DNA from 3 places in the Blautia sp. MSJ-36 genome. Region 1 is predicted to be linked to each of the others. Evidence: predicted binding sites of a transcription regulator. Region 1 holds the regulator's gene; each other region holds the start of a gene.
What was found. The regulator Rex, encoded in region 1, represses fermentation and respiration genes when NADH is low (regulators of the CRP and FNR family bind a similar motif). The targets are predictions, from matches to a motif close to ATTGTTAANTANTTAACAAT.
Positions count from the first base shown of each region.

Region 2: the regulator Rex is predicted to act here: its motif matches at 2,394-2,413, upstream of KQI39_RS00395 (CoB--CoM heterodisulfide reductase iron-sulfur subunit B family protein).
Region 3: the regulator Rex is predicted to act here: its motif matches at 2,802-2,821, upstream of KQI39_RS03980 (L-lactate dehydrogenase).

Region 1 is NZ_JAHLPQ010000001.1:195,131-200,089, forward strand. Features, by position in the region: gene KQI39_RS00890 (YfhO family protein) at 1-65, opposite strand, end outside; gene KQI39_RS00895 (ABC-F family ATP-binding cassette domain-containing protein) at 104-2,020, opposite strand; gene KQI39_RS00900 (redox-sensing transcriptional repressor Rex) at 2,235-2,882, shown strand; gene KQI39_RS00905 (NAD(P)H-hydrate dehydratase) at 2,943-4,460, shown strand; gene alr (alanine racemase) at 4,457-4,959, shown strand, end outside.
Region 2 is NZ_JAHLPQ010000001.1:79,508-84,466, forward strand. Features, by position in the region: gene KQI39_RS00385 (3-isopropylmalate dehydratase large subunit) at 1-457, shown strand, start outside; gene KQI39_RS00390 (L,D-transpeptidase family protein) at 675-2,114, shown strand; gene KQI39_RS00395 (CoB--CoM heterodisulfide reductase iron-sulfur subunit B family protein) at 2,477-3,271, shown strand; gene KQI39_RS00400 (4Fe-4S dicluster domain-containing protein) at 3,268-3,657, shown strand; gene KQI39_RS00405 (4Fe-4S binding protein) at 3,662-4,959, shown strand, end outside.
Region 3 is NZ_JAHLPQ010000003.1:144,616-149,574, forward strand. Features, by position in the region: gene KQI39_RS03970 (penicillin-binding Tp47 domain C-containing protein) at 1-773, shown strand, start outside; gene KQI39_RS03975 (FMN-binding protein) at 936-2,501, shown strand; gene KQI39_RS03980 (L-lactate dehydrogenase) at 2,844-3,791, shown strand; gene KQI39_RS03985 (Tex family protein) at 3,864-4,959, shown strand, end outside.

The sequences.
Region 1 (4,959 bases):
AATAAAATCAGTAAAACTGCAAAAGTAAGACCAAATGCAGAAAAATAAATGCGCTTCTTTTTCACAGGTTCCTCCTCCGGGATGATTATAACAGAGCTGGCCGTCAGGCCAGCTCTTCCCATTTTTCATAAAGTTCTTCCAGTTCTTCCGAAATGGCAGCTTTTTCACGGCTTAATTTGGTACATTCTGCCACGTTGGTGCAGACATCCGGGAGAACCATGGTATCGTCAATTTCCTTATCTCTTGTTTCCAGTTCCTCAATGCGGGCTTCCACTTTTTTCAGTTCTGCTTCCCGTTTTCGTTTCTTCGCCTGTTCTTCTTTCATCTGCTGCCAGGAAAGTTTGTTTTCGGAAACCGTTTTTTCTTCCTGAGGGGCCTCGGGAGAATCAATTCCCGGAGCATAGGCGCTGGTCAGTTCTTCTTTTTTCTCCAGATAGTAATCATAATCGCCAATGTAATTGACCACAGCCTGATTGGTAAGTTCCATGATCCTGGTTGCGGTCTGATTGATGAAATAACGGTCATGGGAGACATAAAGGACAGTACCGGTGTAACTTACCAGTGCTTCTTCAAGGATTTCCTTGGAAGCGATATCCAGATGGTTGGTAGGCTCATCCAGAATCAGGAAATTGGCTTCGGAGAGCATCAGCTTGGCAAGGGAAACACGGCCTCGTTCTCCACCGGAAAGTGCGGAGATTTCTTTAAATACATCGTCTCCGGTAAAAAGAAATGCTGCAAGCATATTTCGGATTTCGGTCTCTGTAAGAGTCGGATACGTATCGGAAATCTCCTGGAAAATAGTCTTATCCATATGAAGAACATGATGTTCCTGGTCATAATAACCGATCTGCACCTTGGAACCAAGAGAAAATTTTCCGGCATCTGCTTCGAGAAGACCATTGATAATTTTCAGCATGGTAGTTTTGCCGGTTCCGTTGTTTCCGATCAGTGCCACACGTTCGCCACGTTTGATATCAAAAGAAATATCGGAGAACAGAGTCTGTCCCGGAAATGCCTTGGAGAGTTCCTCCACATGCAGGACATCGTTTCCACTTAATACACGGGGTTCCAGGGAAATCCGCATACGATCCTGAATTTCCAGAGGTTTTTCGATACGCTGTACACGATCCAGCATCTTCTCACGGCTTTCGGCACGTTTGATAGATTTTTCTCTGTTAAAGGACTTCAGTTTGGCAATGACTGCTTCCTGATGTTTGATGTCTCTCTGCTGATTTAAGTATGCCTTGTACTGGGCATCGCGTAGCTGGGCTTTTTTAAGAGCATAAGCAGAGTAGTTTCCACTGTAGACACGGGTCTGTCCGGCCTCAATCTCCACTACCTTTGTGACAACTTTATCAAGGAAATAACGGTCATGGGAGACAATAAATACAGCTCCCGGATAATTCAGAAGGTAGGTTTCCAGCCATGAGATACTTTCCATATCCAGGTGGTTGGTAGGCTCATCCAGAAGCAGGATATCCGGTTTGGAGAGAAGCATCTTGCCAAGGGCAACACGGGTTTTCTGCCCTCCGGAAAGCGTCTCGATCTGTTTGTCAAAATCCTCTTCTGTAAAACCAAGACCCTTTAAAACACCGGTCAGTTCACTTTTGTAGGCATAACCGTTTTCCAGTTCAAACTGATGGGTAAGACGGGTGTAAGTCTCCATCAGACGGTTCAGGTCCTCGCCCTGTACATGGTTCATTTCCTGCTCCAGATTACGGATGCGGCGTTCCATATCAATGATGTGCTGCTTGGTGGTAAGAAGTTCTTCATAAATCGTATGGTGCCCGTGAATGTCCTGATACTGGGCCAGATAGCCGATATTTTTGTCACGTGCAAGAACAACATTGCCGGAATCAGCGGAAATTTCCTGCATGATGATCCGAAGAAGGGTTGTTTTTCCTGCACCGTTGCATCCGATAAGGGCCGCTTTTTCCCGGTCTTCAATATGGAAGGATGCGTCATTTAAAATTACTTTTTCGCCAAAGGCTTTGCATATATTCTGACATGATAAAATCATAAAAACTGTCCTCCTGTATAAAGAATTGTCTCTGTCTGGTCATAAAACAGGGAAAATCCTCCACCTATTATAACGGAAACCGCCAGGATTTCAAAGAAAAAATCAATTTTTTAAAAAAATATGAAGAAATTTGTACAGAACTCACAACTTTAATTGACAGGAAAATGTCAATTCGGTATAATTAACCTAGTGTAAGGTAAGGAGGAGAACTATCGTGGAGACAAAACAAATCTCGAAAGCGGTGATTAAGCGTCTGCCACGCTATTACCGCTACTTAGGAGAGCTGATGGAAGACAATGTAGAGCGTATTTCTTCCAATGAATTAAGTAAGAAGATGCATACCACAGCTTCCCAGATCCGTCAGGATCTCAATAATTTCGGCGGTTTCGGGCAGCAGGGGTATGGCTATAATGTACATTATCTTTATACGGAAATTGGTAAAATTCTCGGATTGGACATCGTTCATCCGATGATCATTTTAGGTGCCGGTAATCTGGGACAGGCACTTGCCAATTATGTGGACTTTGAGAAACGTGGCTTCAAGCTGGTGGGAATTTTTGATGTAAATCCTGTGCTTGAGGGTATTGCAGTCCGCGGACTTGAGATTCAGATGCTCAGTGAACTTCCGTTTTTCCTGAGAGAAAATAATGTAGAGATTGCAATTCTCACTCTTCCGAAGAACAAAGCCAAAGAAATGGCAGATATTCTGGTGGAGAACGGAATCAAAGCAATCTGGAATTTTGCACATCTTGATCTGGAGACACCGGATGATGTAATTGTGGAGAACGTGCATCTTTCCGAAAGTCTTATGACACTGTCTTATAATCTGAGTAAATACAGGCAGGAGCATGTGGAAAAGTAGAAAGTGTTAAGCTGCCGGAAACGGCAGCTTTCTCTATTAAGAGGGGAGGCAGGGCACAGCATGAAAAAAATTGTTACCTGCGAGGAGATGAAGAAGCTGGATGGTGCCACCATTCATCATATCGGAGTGGCATCAGAAGTTCTGATGGAGCGGGCAGCACTGAAAGTAGTAGAAGAAATAGAGAAATATCTCGAAAAAAATGAAAGAATACTGGTTGTATGCGGAAGCGGCAATAACGGAGGCGATGGTATTGCCGTTGCCAGACTGCTTTATCTGAAGGGAATCCGGGCAGAATTCTGCATGGTCGGAAACAAAGACAAAATGACCAGAGAAACGGTGCTTCAGTATAAAATTGCCACAGGATATCAGGTCCCGGAAGTGAATAACCCGGACTGGAGTGAATATACTACTATAGTAGATGCCGTGTTTGGCGTAGGCCTGGTGCGTCCGATCGAGGGACATTATGCGGAAGTTATTCATGAGATGAACAGTGCCCGGGCAAAAAAGATCGCTGTTGACATCCCATCAGGAGTAAACGGAGATACAGGCCTGGAAATGGGAATTGCCTTCAGCGCGGATCTGACTGTTACGTTTGGTTACCGGAAAAGAGGACTTTGCTTTTATCCGGGCAGATTGTATGCAGGAAAGATTGTTACCGCTGATATCGGAATCTATGAGCAGGAAGCTGTAAAGGCATCTGCATGTTGTCTGGAGCAGGAAGACCTGAAACTGTTTCCGGAGCGTGATCCCGGCGGAAATAAGGGAACTTTTGGAAAAATTCTATTTGTTGCCGGAAGCGAGGGAATGTGCGGGGCTGCTTATTTAAGCGCCAGTGCTGCTCTTCATGCCGGGGCGGGAATGGTAAAAATTCAGACAGTAGAAGAAAACAGGATTCCATTGCAGATTCTTCTTCCGGAGGCTATGGTATGCACCCGGTTTGATGAGGAATCCAACGAACAGCTTCTTTCCTGGTGTGATATCCTTGTGATTGGACCGGGACTGGGAACATCGGGGGCCAGCCGTGAGAGAGAACAGTGGTTTCTTACGGCAGCCGCCCGGGAGAAAAAGCCACTGATTCTGGATGCAGACGGACTGAATCTTCTGGCAATGCATCCTCAGTGGAAGGAATTCCTGGGTGAAAATGTTATTCTGACGCCGCATATCGGTGAGATGAGCAGACTTTGTGTAAGAACCATATCGGAAATCCAGGGAACAATTGCACAGACCGCAGTGGACTATGCGAAAGAAACCGGTACCGTATGTGTCCTGAAAGATGCCTGTACAGTAATTACAGATGGGAAAGGCGATCTGTATTTGAACCTTTCCGGTAATTCCGGTATGGCAACTGCCGGAAGCGGAGATGTGCTTTCCGGGCTTCTGGCAGGAGTATTATGTATGTATCTGAAAACGGAGGAACATCCCTCCATGGTTTTAAAGGCCGCGTTAGGTGTTTATCTTCACGGACTTTGCGGCGATCTTGCAGCCGCTGAAAAAGGAAAGCGCAGTATGCTGGCAGGCGATATCATTGAATATCTGCCCCAGGCTTTAGCGATAGGTGAAGAGGAGTCAAAATCATGAAAAAATACGAGAGAGTCAAGGCACTGGTATCTCTGGATGCCATTGCTCATAATTTTGAGGAAATGCACAGAAATGTGAAAGAAGGAACAAAAATCATTGCAGTGATCAAGGCGGATGGCTATGGCCATGGTGCGAGAGCAATTGCACATCTGATTCACGATTATGATTATATCTGGGGTTTTGCCACAGCAACGGCAGAAGAAGCGCTGGAACTGCGTCATGCAGGCGTTACCAAACCAATCCTGATTCTTGGCATTGTATTCGAAGAATATTATGAGGAGCTGGCTGCCAATGACATCCGGATTACCATTTCAGATCTGAATACAGCAGTGGAATATGCGAAGGCAGGAGAGCGTATCGGAAAAAATGTACATATTCATCTGGCATTGGATACAGGAATGACAAGGATCGGATATGCGGATATTCCGGAAAATGCAGTAAAGATTGAAGCGGTTTCCAAAATTCCGAATCTTGTAATTGAAGGAATGTTTACGCATTT
Region 2 (4,959 bases), 120 kb from region 1:
GGATTTTGTACCGGTTATGGCTTGTCCGTCACAGGTGGACAAGATCCGTGATGTCAGCGAGCTTCAGGGTGAGACCATCGATCAGGTATTTATCGGTTCCTGTACAAACGGACGTCTGGAAGATCTGATGGCAGCAGCAGAAGTCCTGAAGGGCAAAAAAGTTGCAGACTTTGTAAAACTGATCGTAACTCCTGCAAGCCGCAAGATCTACCGTCAGGCCATTGAACTTGGTATTCTGGATACGCTTGCTGAGGCAGGTGCCATCATCACACATCCGGGATGCGGACTTTGCTGTGGAAGAACCGGCGGAATCCTGACAGACGGGGAGAAGGTTGTGGCAACCAACAACCGTAATTTCCTGGGACGTATGGGAACTTCCAAGGTTCAGATCTATCTGGCATCTCCGAAAACTGCAGCAGCCTGTGCGATCGCAGGTAAGATCGTAATGCCGGAATAAGCAGCAGAAGATCCGTTCGGAAATACTGCTGACAGAAACATAAAAAAGAAACGTATGAAAGGACAGATTTTCGCGAGGAGTGGCAGTCTGTCTTTTTTTACCGGTTCAGGCGGATCCTGGATAAATCATTTTTACAGAAGAGGGGGATTCGTTGTATTATAATAACAGCCAATGTGACAACATAACATATAATACATAAGACTCGAGGGATAAGGGTATGGAGAAAAAATCAACCATCAGTAAAAAGACACTGAAGATCATACTTGGGATCTGTATTGCCGCAGCAATCCTGGCTGTGGCCGGGTTATTTGGCTACACATACATGGCAGATCACAACACACTGGGCCGGAAAATTTCCGTGTGGGGAGTGGAGGTTTCCAGGCTGGACGCAAAGCAGGCAGAAGAAAAAATTGCTGCGGAATTTGAAAACCGGCCGGTATCTTTTCAGGAAAATGACAAGGAGGTTTACAGCATGACGCTCAAAGATCTGGGGTACAGCCTCAATGAGGAAGATCTTCTGAATAAGCTTACAGACCTTCAGAAACAGAGAGAAGAGAACCGGAAGATTTTTCCAAAGGAAGAAAACGTAAATCTGGAATGCCAGATCGAGGAAGATGAGGAGCAGGAAAAACAGGCTCTGGATCTTTCCAATTTCGGAACGGAAGAAAGAAAATCTTCCACCGATGCATCCATTCAGTACAATGAGGAGAAAAAAGAATTCATCCTTGTGAAACAGGTACAGGGCACGGAGATTGATCCGGATAAACTGGAGACCACCGTGGACACAAATCTGAATGCGGCATTTGATACAGCTCTTCTGGGGGATGCCATTACAGTACCGTTGAACAAGCATGTATATATCAGTCCGGCAGTGACAGCAACGGAAGATATGGAAAATAAAGTGGCAGGTTTGAATGACCAGCTGAAGAAATATAGGAGTTCCACAGTGACTTACACATTTGGAAGTGAAACGGTTGTGCTGGATGCAGACACCATCAGTTCCTGGCTGAAAGCAGAAGGTGAGACCCTGACTCTGGATGAGGATGCCATCAAAACCTATATCAGCGATCTTGCCAACAAATACAATACCATTTATGTTCCCCGTACTTTTCATACCTCAACGGGAACGGATGTGACCATTGAGGGGAATGAGTACGGATACCGGATCGACCAGGACGGAGAGTACGCACAGCTTGTGGAAGATCTGAAAAGTGGTACTGCAGTTACCCGTGATCCCGTTTACAGCAAAACCGGTTATCAGAGAAACGGAACTGACGATCTTGCAGGCAGCTACATAGAAGTCAGCCTGGATGCCCAGCATCTGTGGCTTTATAAAGATGGAAACCTTGTGACAGAAACGGATATTGTCAGCGGAAAACCGGTGAAGGGCCGGGAAACATACCGTGGTGCATGGCCCATTGCCTACAAAGCAAGCCCGTATAATCTGTCAAGTGCAGAGTATGGATACAATGTAAAAGTCAATTACTGGATGCCTTTTGTCTACGGACAGGGCCTTCATGATGCTTCCTGGCAGTCTTCTTTTGGAGGAAACCGGTATAAGACCAACGGAAGCCACGGATGTATCAACCTGCCAAAGGATCAGGCGGCACTGATCTATGAGACGATTGATGCGGGATACCCGATCATTATTTACTGATTGAAAAAAGCTTCGGAGAAATCCGGAGCTTTTTTATGTCACAGGAAATCACAACACCGTGTCATTAATGAGAAGAATTTTCAAAAGTGTGTTAAAAAAAACACAAGAAATTACTGGAAATGACTTGTAGAAATAAGAATATCGTGTTATGATGGTTCAAGAAATCGAGCTAATACACTTCTTAATTGCGGAGGAAGAGTGTTTTACCTCTTTTATTTGAGCACTTTTAAGAAAAATTCTCAAGTAAGTGTTAGTCAGGTTTCCTTTTTTTATGTATATATTGTTAAAAAATAAACAATATTTAGATAAAAAAGATGCATTTAAACCGTCAGATTTTAGACTAAGAAAGGATAATGAAAAGTATGAAGTACAGTTATTATCCGGGTTGCACCCTGAGAACAAAGGCCAAAGATCTGGATGAGTATGCCAGAGCCAGTGCCGCAGCCCTTGGGTTTGAGCTTGAGGAGATCGAGGACTGGCAGTGTTGTGGTGGTGTTTATCCGCTTGGCACAGACGAGATCGCAACAAAGCTTTCTTCCGTCCGTGCGTTAAACCAGGCAAAAGAAAAAGGCCAGGATCTGGTGACGATCTGTTCAGCCTGTCATCATGTGATCAAGCGTGTCAATGATGATATGAAAAATGTGGAAGATATCCGGACCAGAGCCAACAATTATATGCAGTTGGAAGCTCCCTATGAAGGAGAGACAACCGTTCTCCATTATCTGGAGGTTCTCCGGGACAGAGTCGGTTTTGATAAACTGAAAGAAAAAGTAGTAAATCCTTTTACCGGAAAGAAGATCGGAGCCTATTACGGATGTCTGCTTCTGAGACCTGGAAAGATCATGGTATTTGATGATCCGGAAAATCCAAGGATCATGGAGGATTTTATCCGTGCCCTTGGCGCTGAGCCTGTGATCTATCCTTACAGAAATGAATGCTGTGGAGGATATATATCCCTGAAAGAAAAAGAAATGTCACAGAATATGTGTGAAAAGATCGAAGAAAGTGCAGCCGGATTTGGCGCAGATATGCTGATCACTGCCTGTCCACTGTGCAAATATAATCTGAATAAAAATGCCGGAAACAGACTGCCGGTTTACTATTTTACAGAGCTTCTGGCAGAAGCCCTTGGCGTCAAAGAGGAGGTGGCAAAATGAGAGATAACCATTCTGCTGCGGAAAAAATAAAGGAGATCAGTGGAACCAATCCTTTAAAATGCATGAAATGCGGCAAATGTTCCGCAACCTGCCCTTCTTTTGACGAGATGGATATCAAACCTCATCAGTTTGTATCCTATGTGATCAATGAAAATATCGAAGCACTTGTAAATTCAGCATCCCTTTGGAAATGCCTTTCCTGTTTTGCCTGTGTGGAGCGCTGTCCGAGAGACGTAAAACCCGGAAAGATCATTGACGGGGCAAGACAGCTTGTTGTCCGGGAAAAAGGTGGCAACTATCTTTCACCAGATGAGATCCCGGAACTTCTTGATCCGGATCTTCCTCAGCAGCTGCTGGTAAGTGCATTCAGAAGATACAGGAGGTGAGAACGTGCAGAGAATCGGTGTATTTGTCTGTCATTGCGGAAGTAATATTGCCGCTACGGTAGACGTAAAAAAAGTTGTGGAAGTCATAGCGAAAGAGCCGGGTGTTGTTCACGCCGAGGATTACCAGTATATGTGTTCCGAGGCAGGTCAGTCCAGGATTCAGGAAGCCATCCGTGAAAAAAATCTCACAGGTGTGGTTGTCTGTTCCTGTTCCCCGCGTATGCATGAGGCAACTTTCCGCAAAGCAGCGGAAAAAGCAGGCCTGAATCCATACATGGTGGAGATCGCAAACATCCGTGAGCACTGTTCCTGGATCCACAAGGATATGCAGGAAGCTACAGAAAAAGCAGTGATCCTTGCAAGGGCAGCAGTAGCAAAAGTAAATTTAAATACTCCCCTTCAGCCGGGAGAAAGCCGCGTTACAAAGAGAGCACTGATCATCGGAGGCGGTATCGCCGGAATCCAGACAGCCCTTGATATTGCTGATGCAGGCTATGAAGTTGATATCGTGGAAAAAACGCCAAGTATCGGCGGAAGAATGTCACAGCTTGACAAAACCTTCCCTACTTTGGACTGTTCCGCATGTATCCTTACCCCGAAAATGGTGGAGGCTGCAGCCCACGAAAAGATCAATATCTATACATACAGTGAGGTGGAAAAGGTTTCCGGTTTCGTAGGAGATTTCACCGTTGATATCCGCAAAAAAGCACGCAGTGTCAACATGGACAAATGTACAGGCTGCGGTGTCTGTCAGGAGAAATGTCCGTCCAAAAAAATCCCTAACGAATTCAACAGAGGCCTGAACAACCGGACAGCCATCTACACGCCGTTTGCCCAGGCCATCCCAAATGTTCCGGTAATCGACCGGGAGCATTGCCTGAAATTCAAGACCGGTAAATGCGGTGTCTGTTCCAAGGTATGTCAGGCAGGAGCTGTTGATTATGATCAGCAGGACGAGATCGTGACACAGAAATACGGAGCTATCGTAGTGGCAACAGGATTTGATACCATCAAACTCGACCGGTATGATGAATACGCATACAGCCAGAGTAAAGACGTGATCACTTCCCTGGAACTGGAGCGTATCATGAATGCTGCAGGACCTACAAAAGGACATCTTGAGCGCCTTTCCGATGGAAAAGCACCGAAAGAGATCGTATTTATCCAGTGTGTGGGAAGCCGTTGTGCGGATGACCGCGGAAAGCCATACTGTTCCAAGATCTGCTGTATGTACACAGCAAAACATGCCATGCTGATCCGTGATAAATATCCGGATACCAATGTGACGGTATTTTATATTGA
Region 3 (4,959 bases), on a different contig from region 1:
CAGAAGAGCTTCTTGCAAGAGAAGATGCAACACAGGCAGAGGTTGATGAGGCACTTGAGCATCTTAAGGCAGCAGAAGCAGCTCTTGTAAAAGTGACAGTTACTCTTGACAAAACATCTGCAACCATTTACACAGGAAAAACAGTTACTCTGAAGGCAACTTCAAATGATACAGCTAAGACAGTAACATATACAACCAGCAACAAAGCAGTAGCAACAGTATCAAGCACAGGTGTTGTAAAAGGTGTGAAAGCCGGAACTGCAGTGATCACTGCAAACTGCGGAAACGCAACAGCAACCTGCAAAGTAACTGTAAAAGCTCCATCTGTAAAATTTGCAAAGAAATCTGCAGTTGTTTACAAAGGAAAAACAGCCACTGTAAAAGCAACACTGGCCGGAGTATCTTCTGTAACATACAAGAGCAGCAATACAAAGATTGCCACTGTAAACAGCAAGACAGGTACCGTAAAGGGAATCAAAGCCGGAACTGTAACAATTACAGCAACAAGCGGAAAACTGAAAGCAACCTACAAGCTGACAGTTAAGAACCCGACCTTTACACTTACAAAATCCTCTGCAACTATTGCAAAAGGAAAAACAACAACCATCAAATCCAAAGCAGCACCAGCTTCCAAAGTTACATACATAAGCAGCAACAAGAAAGTTGCAACCGTAACAAGCAAAGGTGTTGTAAAAGGAATCAGAAAAGGTAAGGCAACCATCACCGTTAAATGCAACGGAATTACAAAGAAATTTGTGGTAACTGTTAAATAATACAACGGTTCATAAAAGAGTAAGAACCTCTGCCGCAGGTATACGGAAATATCTGCGGCAGAGGTCTGCTCATTTTTTGTGGCGGTTCGGAAAATGACTGGAAACGCCCGAAAAAGCATATACCTGACAGAAGCCGCACAAAAAGAGGGGAGAAAAAGAATTATGGAAAAAGATTTAAAAGATAAAAAGCCAGCTGAAAATGGCACACCAAAAGTACCCTGGCCGAAGCTGATCCCTGCAGCTGCTGTAATTGCGGCACTTGTATTTTCAGGTATAAAAGCGCAGGGCTCCGATGCAAATACGGAATCTGTCCAGAAAGCAGACACAATGGTCATGTCTGCTTCTGAACTGGAAAAATATCTCGGTTATGAGGAGACTTCTGATCCAACAGACAACAACAGTACAGCAGCAGAAAAGAGCAGTACGTCAAAGAAAAGCACATCCAAGAAAAGTACGAAAAAAACAGCAGCAAAAAAAAGCTCAGGAAAAAGAACCGTATCAGAATCAGCCAGAAATAATGCCAGTGCAGCCGGACAGGGCTCTACCCAGACTCCTGTAGCAGATGTTCCGGCAAATGGATATAAAGACGGAACCTACGAAGGCTCCGGAACCGGATTCGGCGGAACCATCCGCGTCCGTGTAACCATCAGCGGTGGAAAGATTGCAGCCATTGATATCCTGGACGCTTCCGGCGAAACTGCTTCCTATTTTGCGTCCGCACAGGGCGTAATCAGCAGAATGATTGCGGGAAATACACCAAATGTGGATGCAGTCAGCGGCGCAACCTATTCTTCCAACGGAATTATCCAGGCAGTTCAGAATGCATTATCCCAGGCAGCGGCAGATGGAAGCAGCCAGCAGGTCACCCCTGCACCTGTGGCGACCTCCACACCAACGCCAACAAAAGCCCCTTCAAAGAAACCAAAGCCAACTGCAAATCCAGATCCTGACAGTCCGAAAAAATATCTGGATGGTACATACAAAGCATCCGCAAAAGGTTACAGCGGAGATGTAAAAGTGACTGTAACCATCAAGGATGGAATTATCACAGCGGTAAAACAGGAAAACTCAGATACTCCGATGTTTTTCGAAAAAGCATGGAGTGTGCTGGAAGAGCAGATTGTGGGAACGGATTATGTAGACGATATTGATACCGTCAGCGGAGCAACCTACTCTTCCAACGGAATTCTGAATGCTGTGAAAAAGGCTCTGAAGTCTGCACTTAATCCGGAATATGGTAAGAAAGTAACTCCAACTCCGACAAAGAAACCGACACCAAAGCCAACGGCAACACCAAAACCAACGGCAACGCCGAAGCCGACCGCAACGCCGGTTCCAACGGCAACACCGGAACCGACAATCGATCCGGAAGATCCAAATGTAACACCGACTCCAGATCCGGAGAATCCTGATGTAATACCGGAGCCTACCGAAGAGCCGGAACCGACCCCCGCAGGAATGTATATCGATGGAACTTATCAGGGATCAGCTTTTGGATATGGCGGAAAAACAAGACTGACCGTAACCATCTCAGGAGGTCAGATTGTTGAGATTACACAGACGAATAATGATACTCCGGAATTCTTTAATGAGGCATGGAATACCATTTATCCTCAGATCATGGCAAATCAGACTGCAGATGGTATTGATACCGTCAGTGGAGCAACACTTTCATCTGAGGGTATTCTGGGAGCAGCACAGAAAGCGCTTGCACAGGCAAAAAAATAACCGAATTAACTGCAAAGCAGTTATTCGGTTATGACTAAGTCAAAAACCCCGGGAACTTCACATAATCCAGGAAGTTCCCGGGGTTTTTATGTTCATGTATAAGGAGATATTCTACCTTTTTACCCTTATATCGACAAAAAAATAACAGATCAATACACAGAATAATAAAAAAAAAGACAGAATATATAAAAAGAAATTTGAATTACATCAATAATTAACGCAAAACATCCTGGAAAATACAGCCATAATTTTATTGCATACAACTATATTTTATGTTATGTTTGAATGTGTGTAATTAAAATTGTTATTTATGTGACAAACAACGCTGAAAGGAGAACAAACATGAGCAGTAAAATTACGATCATCGGAGCAGGAAGCGTAGGTGCAACCATCGCCTACACCTTATCACAGAAGAGCATTGCCTCAGAAATCGTCCTGATCGACATCAACAAACAGAAGGCAGAGGGCGAGGTCATGGACATTGACCAGGGAACCAGTTTCCGTGAACCGATCTCCATCGTGGCAGGAGATTATCCGGATGCAGCTGATTCTGATATTGTCATCATCACTTCCGGTATTGCCAGAAAGCCAGGACAGACACGTATCGAGCTGACACAGACTAATGTCAACATCATGAAAAGTATCACTCCGGAGATCGTAAAGGTGGCTCCTAAGGCGCTTTATATTATTGTAAGTAATCCATGTGACATTATGACGTATGCATTTGCAAAAATTTCCGGTCTTCCGGAGCGTCAGATCCTTGGTTCCGGAACTGCACTGGACACTGCCCGTCTCCGCTGCAGACTTTCCCAGCACTATGGCGTATCGGAGAAAAATATTCACGCCTATGTATTCGGAGAGCACGGAGATACCTCCTTTGTACCGTGGTCAAGAGCCTTTGTTGCAGGTGCGACCCTTGATGAATTTGACAAGATCGTTCATGAGGATCAGAAAGATCTGCCGCCACTTGACAGAGAGGAAGTTCTGGAGTATGTTCATACTTCAGGATCAACTGTTATTGCCAAGAAAGGTGCCACATTTTATGCGGTAGCCGTATCTGTCTGCAGACTTTGCTCGCTTCTTCTTGCAGCATCTGATACAATAGTCAGTGTATCAACCATGCTTCACGGAGAGTATGGCATTGAAGACGTATGTCTTAGCACTATGGCTTCCATCGGACCGAATGGTGTGAAACGAATTGTCCGTGTTCCTCTGACCGAGGAGGAGACAGAGAAGCTTCACGCAAGCGCTAATGCTCTGAAAGACGTGATCGCACAGATTGATCTTTGATAAATGTCAGAAGCTGTGTAAAGAGGGAAATGCAGCCTCAGGCAAATTTGAAACAACGGGAGAAAGATAAAAATGGATATTATTCAGGTAATTACCAGAGAATTGAACGTTGAGAAATGGCAGGTCGAGGCAGCAGTCAAACTGATCGACGAAGGCTGCACCATTCCTTTTATTTCCAGATACCGTAAAGAAGCAACCGGTACTCTCAATGACGAACAGCTTCGTAACCTTAACGAGAGACTTACCTATTTAAGAAATCTTGAGGACAAAAAAGCCCAGGTTCTCGGAAGCATTGAGGAGCAGGGCAAGCTGACTCCGGAACTGAAGAAACAGATCGAGGCAGCTCAGACACTTGTTGTGGTAGAAGACCTTTACCGCCCATACCGCCCGAAACGCCGTACACGTGCCATCATCGCCAGGGAAAAAGGTCTGGGACCGCTGGCTGATATCATTCTTCTTCAGATGACGAAGAAACCTCTTGAAGAAGAGGCAAAAGCATTTCTTTCCGAAGAAAAAGAAGTCAAAACTGTGGAAGAAGCCATCAGCGGCGCCAGAGATATCCTTGCAGAGCATATTTCCGATGAGGCGGACTATCGTATCAACATCCGTAAGAGAACTATGGATAAAGGAACGATCTGCTCTACTGCGAGAGATGAGAAAGAGCAGTCCGTATACGAGATGTATTACGATTTCGAGGAGCCGGTGAAGAAGCTTGCAGGTCATCGTGTCCTTGCCCTGAACCGTGGCGAGAAAGAGAAATTCCTTACTGTGAAGATTCTTGCACCGGAGGAAGAGATTATCCGTTATTTGGAGAAACAGGTGATCGTCCGTGACAATCCTAATACCACACCGGTATTGAAGGAAGCCATTGAGGACAGTTACAAACGTCTCATCGGACCGGCCATTGAGCGTGAGATCCGAAGCGCTCTTACAGAGGCAGCAGAAGACGGTGCCATCCATGTCTTTGGCAAAAATCTGGAGCAGCTTCTCATGCAGCCTCCAATCGCAGGACAGGTCGTTCTTGGATGGGACCCGGCCTTCCGTACAGGATGTAAGCTGGCAGTGGTAGATCCGACCGGAAAAGTTCTGGATACCACCGTGATTTATCCAACAGCGCCAACCAACGAGACCAAGATCCGTGCAGCCAAGGAAACCCTGAAAAAACTCA